DNA from 2 places in the Paenibacillus sp. GCM10012306 genome. Region 1 is predicted to be linked to the other one. Evidence: riboswitches for the same ligand, from Rfam matches in the RefSeq annotation. Region 1 holds a riboswitch; the other holds the start of a gene.
What was found. A riboswitch is a leader RNA that binds a small molecule or an ion and turns the genes downstream of it on or off. The one in region 1 is predicted to bind S-adenosylmethionine.
Positions count from the first base shown of each region.

Region 2: another riboswitch for S-adenosylmethionine. It lies ahead of metA (homoserine O-acetyltransferase MetA); the one in region 1 lies ahead of ACFORK_RS15020 (methionine ABC transporter ATP-binding protein).

Region 1 covers NZ_JBHRYW010000006.1:112,756-116,172, forward strand. The annotation lists gene ACFORK_RS15010 (COX15/CtaA family protein) at 1-211, shown strand, start outside; gene ACFORK_RS15015 (Cthe_2314 family HEPN domain-containing protein) at 438-1,157, shown strand; SAM riboswitch class I at 1,278-1,416, shown strand; gene ACFORK_RS15020 (methionine ABC transporter ATP-binding protein) at 1,520-2,536, shown strand; gene ACFORK_RS15025 (methionine ABC transporter permease) at 2,536-3,204, shown strand; gene ACFORK_RS15030 (MetQ/NlpA family ABC transporter substrate-binding protein) at 3,268-3,417, shown strand, end outside.
Region 2 covers NZ_JBHRYW010000010.1:183,184-186,600, reverse strand. The annotation lists gene ACFORK_RS21270 (peptidoglycan recognition protein family protein) at 1-571, shown strand, start outside; SAM riboswitch class I at 1,174-1,304, shown strand; gene metA (homoserine O-acetyltransferase MetA) at 1,418-2,335, shown strand; gene ACFORK_RS21260 (aminotransferase class I/II-fold pyridoxal phosphate-dependent enzyme) at 2,384-3,417, shown strand, end outside.

The sequences.
Region 1 (3,417 bases):
ACACAAAGAGCTGAGAATGCTGGGTGTAGCAGCTGTCCTACTGTGTCTGATGCAGGTGTTCAGCGGGGCGGCGGTCGTGTATACGCTAGGAAATGATAAGCTTTACATCTTTGCTGCTCTTGCTCACATTCTGCTCATTGCCGGACTATTCGGTGTACTGTGTTATATGAGCGTACGGGTATGGCAGCTTAGCAAAGGAAACAGGCGTTAAATCGGTGCAACAAGCTCTTGCTGGAGGAATGTCATGCAGGAGTATTCCCTGATCGAATGTACTCTTAGGCTGAGAGGATGGATAGAGTGGGTTACAGGGAGGGACAATAACTTGGAGACACGGTACTTTACGTCGATGGTTGTAGTAACTGCGGAAAGATCAGGATCTTAATTTAACACTCTTATTTGGAATTGCTCCATCCGAAGCAGGGTAAGGAGGATAACATATGCTGCGGATATTGCTGGGGGAACCACCCCGTGTGAACAGCGGCGTACTCGCCGAGGCTATGGAACATATGGCGGAATTCGCCTCGCTGCTGCGCAAGGAGATGAATAGGCATGAGGACCGTGATCATGAGCACCGGAAGCTGGAGATTTGGACTCGTGGCCTGATTGTCTCCTTGGATGAACTGGAGCAGAGCTGGTTTGCCGCTGCCTTTTACCGGAAATCAGTGAAGGCTGGGTATATGGACGATATGTCGGTGGCTGAGCAGGGCGAATATGCGCGATATGTGTATTTTTATAAAAATGGCTTTATTCGTGTCTTCTCTTTGCTGGACAAGCTCGGTACGGTACTGAACAGTCTTTATGACCTTAATACATCCAGGATTAAAACCCACTTCTCTTATTTCACGGTACTCCGGGAATTTCTTACTCACAAGGAGCATGCAGCACTGGCCGATCAGTTGGAGAACATTAAGAACTCTTATCGGGAGCCACTGCAGAACCTGCGCAAGCGCCGCAACGCTGAAATTCATTACATGAATGCTGAAATGCAGGATGATCTGTGGCAGCGTCATCAGGGTCTTCATGACAAAATACAGCTGGAGGATCTCGACAGTCACCTGGAGGACTTGAAGCAGGGATTGGAAATGGTCTGCAAATCATTAGAGGCTGTATATAAATACAGCATGGATCATTGGCCTAAGAATGCTGGGAAATCCTGATGATGTAAAAATGGAATTCTGCGGAAAATTTTCCTTTGACAAAGAATGCAGAACTAAACTATACTAAATCATGCCTTCTTAGGCGGACATTTTATGACAAACTACAACACTATATCACATATCTTATCGAGAGTGGCGGAGGGATAGGCCCGATGAAGCCCGGCAACCGATTTATGCTTATGCGTGAACCGCATATTCATAAATGCCATGGTGCTAATTCCTACAATGCTGCGTGAATGCGGGCGTTGGCAGATGAGACGGCATTGTCTATAAGCGCACAGGGCCTCTTGCGATCTGCTAACGATCGTCGGAGGCTTTTTTTGTACAATTTACTGATATTATCGTTAAAGGAGGACGGCAGCTTGATAGAGCTAAAGAGTCTAACCAAGGTATATGGAAAAGGCAGTAAGACCGCCACGGCACTCTCGGGGCTAAATCTGTCGATCAAAAAAGGGGAAATCTTCGGAGTCATCGGCCACTCCGGGGCAGGAAAAAGCACGCTGATCCGTTGCATTAACCTGCTTGAGCGTCCGACCGAAGGCGAGGTCTGGGTAGATGGCGTTGAGCTAACACAATTGTCGGAAGGAGAGCTTCAGGAGAAGCGCCGCAAGATCGGAATGATTTTTCAGCACTTCAATCTGCTGTCCTCCGCTACTGTATATGAGAACATCGCCTTTCCGCTACGGCTTACCCGTACACCCAAGAACCTCATTGACCAAAAAGTCAATGAACTGTTGGCCTTGGTAGGGCTGGAGGAACATCGGAACAAATATCCGGCCCAGCTCTCCGGCGGTCAAAAACAGCGTGTTGGTATCGCCCGGGCATTGGCTAGCGACCCCGATGTACTTCTCTGCGACGAGGCGACTTCAGCGCTGGACCCGCAGACGACAGATTCGATTCTCCGTCTGCTGCTGGATATCAACCGACGGTTCAACCTGACAATTGTTCTGATCACACACGAAATGCATGTAATCCAGAACATCTGTGACCGGGTGGCTGTCATCCATGGCGGCGGCATCGTGGAGCAGGGTGAAGTGACGAAGGTCTTCCTGAAGCCCAAGCATGAGATCACCCGCGAGTTCATCCGCAGTGAGGCGCAGCATGATGGGCCGCTACGGGCCGCCATCGACGCCGCCCATGACGGTTCAACGCAAGCGGTCAAGATCACCTTCCTTGGTCAAAAAACGTACGAGTCCACCTTGTCCCAGGTTGCGCGGGAGACAGGCGTTGACTTTGCCATTCTTTCAGGCACCATCTCTACGATCAAAGATGTACCTTACGGGCAACTGATCGTTCGTTTTGAAGGTGAGGCTGGAACGATTGCAGAGACCATCGCAAAGCTGAACGCTCAGGGTCTTGATGTGGAGGTGATTGCGTAATGGGTAGCTTGGATTTTAGCAAAATTAACTGGTCGGAAATGACGGATGCTGCCATATCTACTCTGAAAATGTTAGGAATTTCCGGAATATTCACAATTATTCTTGGTTTACCGCTCGGAATTGTGCTATATTTATGGGGTAGATCCAACCAGTCCTTTGTTAGAGCTATTTATGCAATCTTATCGTTTATTGTGAACATTCTGCGCTCCGTACCGTTCATCATTCTGATGGTCGCACTGATTCCCGTTAGTAAATCGATAGTAGGTACTTCGATTGGTGTGCTGGGCACGATCCCCGCACTTGTCATTGGGGCTGCACCGTTCTTTGCCCGGCTGGTAGAGACAGCGCTGCGTGAGGTAGATCGCGGAGTGATCGAAGCTGCACAGGGCATGGGGGCTTCAACTGGACAAATCGTCATGCGGGTATTACTGCCAGAAGCTCGTCCAGGTTTGTTAGCTGGGGTAACGATTACGATTGTCACGCTGGTCTCCTACACGGCTATGTCAGGGATGGTTGGCGGCGGTGGTCTGGGTGACTTGGCTATTCGTTATGGGTACTATCGTTATGAGAAGGAAGTTATGCTTATCTCTGTAGCGCTGATGGTTATTCTGGTGCAGCTGCTGCAGATGGCTGGCGACCGGCTGGTGAAGTATTTTACTAGGAAATAAGGAACATTAATATAGATAACCTTATTTACACAAAAACCATACTGTTTTAAGGGGGATTTACAAATGAAAAAAGTACTACTAACGTTTTTTAGCCTGACACTGATTCTGGTGTTGGCTGCTTGCGGCAGTAACAACTCTGCCAATAACGCTGCGAATTCTGCAGCGACCAATGCTCCTACGAATGCTGCTGAGCCGACTACAGAACCAGCAGCT
Region 2 (3,417 bases), on a different contig from region 1:
TACACCAGCTGGAATTAAAGGCGCCAACACAGGTATGATCTGTATCGAGAGCATTGGCTATTTTGATAAAGGTGCAGACATTATGACTACTGCACAACGTGATGCAATTGTTCATGTTTATGCATGTCTGGCTGATAAGTTTAAAATTTCTATCAACACTGACAACATCGTGTATCATGCTTGGTTTACAGCCACAGGCGAACGGCTTAGCGACTACACTCCAGGAAAATCGAGTAAGACATGTCCTGGAACAGCATTTTTTGGTGACGGTAATACAATTGCGGCAGCTAATAAGGGTTTTATTCCTTCTATTAAAGCAGAACTAGTAAAGCTAAATATTAAATTAGAGCCAGTAGTCAATCCTCAACCTACACAATCAATAAAGGATGATAAAAAAGTGGATGCAATTAAAGCAATATCTACAAAAGATAATAGCATTGTGAATGGGCTACTTAAGGATGGTATTAGTTATGTTCCATCTAGTGTATTGAAAGAGAATGGATTTAAAGTGGCATGGGACAATGTAAATAAAAAATTGTATTATAGTCCACCAATTCAAATTCAAAATTGAATAAAAAAGGAAAATGAATATATTTTTAAAAATAGAATTGAATTCATAAAATAACCCCATTATAACTACAATATTGATTTATTGTATGTCATAATGGGGTTATTTTTTTATTTGTGGAGAGGGGATTCGCTACCTTCAAATTGATGTTAATTAAATTTAATTATGACAATGAAATTACAAGTGAGGGCAGCGGATAATGTGATTAGATCGTTGGGAAGCAGAACGGAATATTGATGGTAATAAAGAGGACATAGAGGTTAATAAAAGTAAAAATACATATGATTTTCAACCCATTCTGCAATTAGGCGAAACAAACATATATAAGCTGATATAGTCAGGCACGTTTAAATTATTTCTAGCTTAGATAAAAATTTAAGAATCGCTAAAGCCGAACTAATTTTTTATCTTGTCAAAATGAATAAATGATGTATAATACATAGCATATTACTTGATGATAATCCATTGAGAATATGCTTTTTTTATCTCTGATGGTGTCACAACTAAATTGGGGATGAAAAATTAAAACTGAATACGAATAATTGATCTTATAAGGTGATATTACAAGGTTTATTAACATTTAATGAGATCAATTAACAAGCAATTTCTTATCAAGAGCAGGTGGAGGGACTAGCCCGATGAAACCCGGCAACCGGCGTGAAAACGCACGGTGCTAATTCTTGCAGGAAACTTTGAAGCGGGCAGATGCCCGGTGAAGATTTCTGGCAGATGAGAGAGGCGCATATGTGAATAAATATGACCTTTCTCGTTCAGAGTGAGGTCTTTTTTGTTTACCCAATGTTAACAGCCGCCAAGCGGCATTCTATTATCAAGGAGTGAAGACGAGAAATGCCAATTAAGATTCCAGACAGTCTGCCGGCGAAAGAGATATTGTCGGGAGAAAATATTTTCATCATGGACGAGAGCGAGGCGTTTCATCAGGATATACGTCCCTTGCGCCTTGCCATTCTAAATTTAATGCCTACCAAAGAAACTACGGAAACTCAGTTGCTCCGTTTGATCGGTAACTCACCGCTTCAGGTGGACATTGTGCTGCTGCGTCCCCGTTCCCATACTTCGAAGAACACGTCGGCTGAGCATCTGAACAGCTTCTATACGACCTTCGATAAGATTAGCCACCGTCGATTTGACGGACTTATCGTGACTGGCGCTCCTGTGGAGCAGATGGATTTTGAAGATGTAACATACTGGGAAGAGCTGAAAGAGATTTTTGAATGGAGTAAAGATAATGTTACCTCCACTATGCATATCTGTTGGGCTGCACAAGCCGGTTTGTACCATCACTTCGGTGTGCGTAAGGAAGCATTGTCTGAGAAATGTTTTGGCGTATTCCCTCACACACTGAACCATAATAATGTAAAGCTGCTGCGCGGGTTCGATGAACTGTTCTATGTTCCGCACTCCCGGCACACGGATGTGTCCCGCGAAGATATCGAGCGTAATCCGGATCTGCAAATCCTGGCCGAATCAGAGGAAGCGGGCATCTATCTGGTGGCTACAAAGGATGGCCGACAAATCTTTGTCACCGGCCACTCTGAGTACGATCCGCTTTCCCTGAAGTGGGAGTATGATCGTGATGTCGCCAAGGGTATGGAAATGGCACTGCCGAAGAACTATTTTCCAAAAGATGATCCAAAGCGTACTCCGCCATCAACTTGGCGCGCCCATGCTAACTTATTGTTCTCTAATTGGCTCAATTACTATGTATACCAAGAAACACCCTATGATATTGGACCCATCATTTAAGTTATAGATGAGAATGCAGCAGTACACTTACTTAGGAGGTTATATGGAATGGACGACAAACTGAGGATTGAAAGCAGACTTGCCCAAATAGGATCGCAGGAGGACCCGGCCACTGGAGCGGTAAACTTCCCTATCTATAATGCAACGGCGTTTCGTCATCCGAAGCTGGGGCAAAGTACAGGCTTTGACTATAGCCGCACCAAAAGCCCGACCCGTTCTGTACTGGAAACGGCAGCAGCGCAATTGGAATCCGGAGATGCAGCATTTGCCTGTAGTTCCGGTATGGCCGCTTTGCAAACGATCTTCAGCCTTTTCCGACAAGGAGATCATCTGATCGTATCGCTGGATCTCTACGGCGGAACTTATCGCTTGTTGGAGCGGATCATGTCCAAATTTGGCGTGACGACTTCTTATGTGGATACCAATGATTTGGAGGCACTGGAAGCCGTTCGTCGTCCGGAGACCAAGGCGGTACTTATTGAGACACCAACCAATCCGTTGATGATGATTACAGATGTCGAGGCTGTCTGTACATGGGCCAAGTCGCATGAACTCCTTACTATTGTAGACAATACGCTGCTAACTCCGTTCTTCCAGCGTCCGCTGGAACTGGGAGCCGATATCATTATCCACAGTGCCACCAAATACTTGGGCGGTCATAACGACGTGCTGGCAGGTCTGATTGTGACTAAAGGTGCGGAACTGTCTGCTGAAATGGCGATTCTCCACAACTCCATCGGTTCAGTACTGGGACCAACCGATAGCTACCAGTTGATGAGAGGGATGAAGACGCTGGCACTGCGCATGGAGCGCCACGAGAGCAACGCACTGGAACTGGCCCATTATCTCAAAGGACATTCTGCCATCGCTGAAGTTTTCCATCCGGGTCTGCCGGAGCATCCGGGCTTTGAGATCCAGAACCGCCAGTCGTCCGGGAACACTGGTATTTTCTCCTTCAAAGTGAAGGATGCGAGATATGTGGAGCCGATACTTCGTCATATCCATCTAATCGCCTTCGCGGAAAGCCTTGGTGGTGTAGAATCGTTGATGACTTACCCGGCGATACAGACCCATGCCGATAT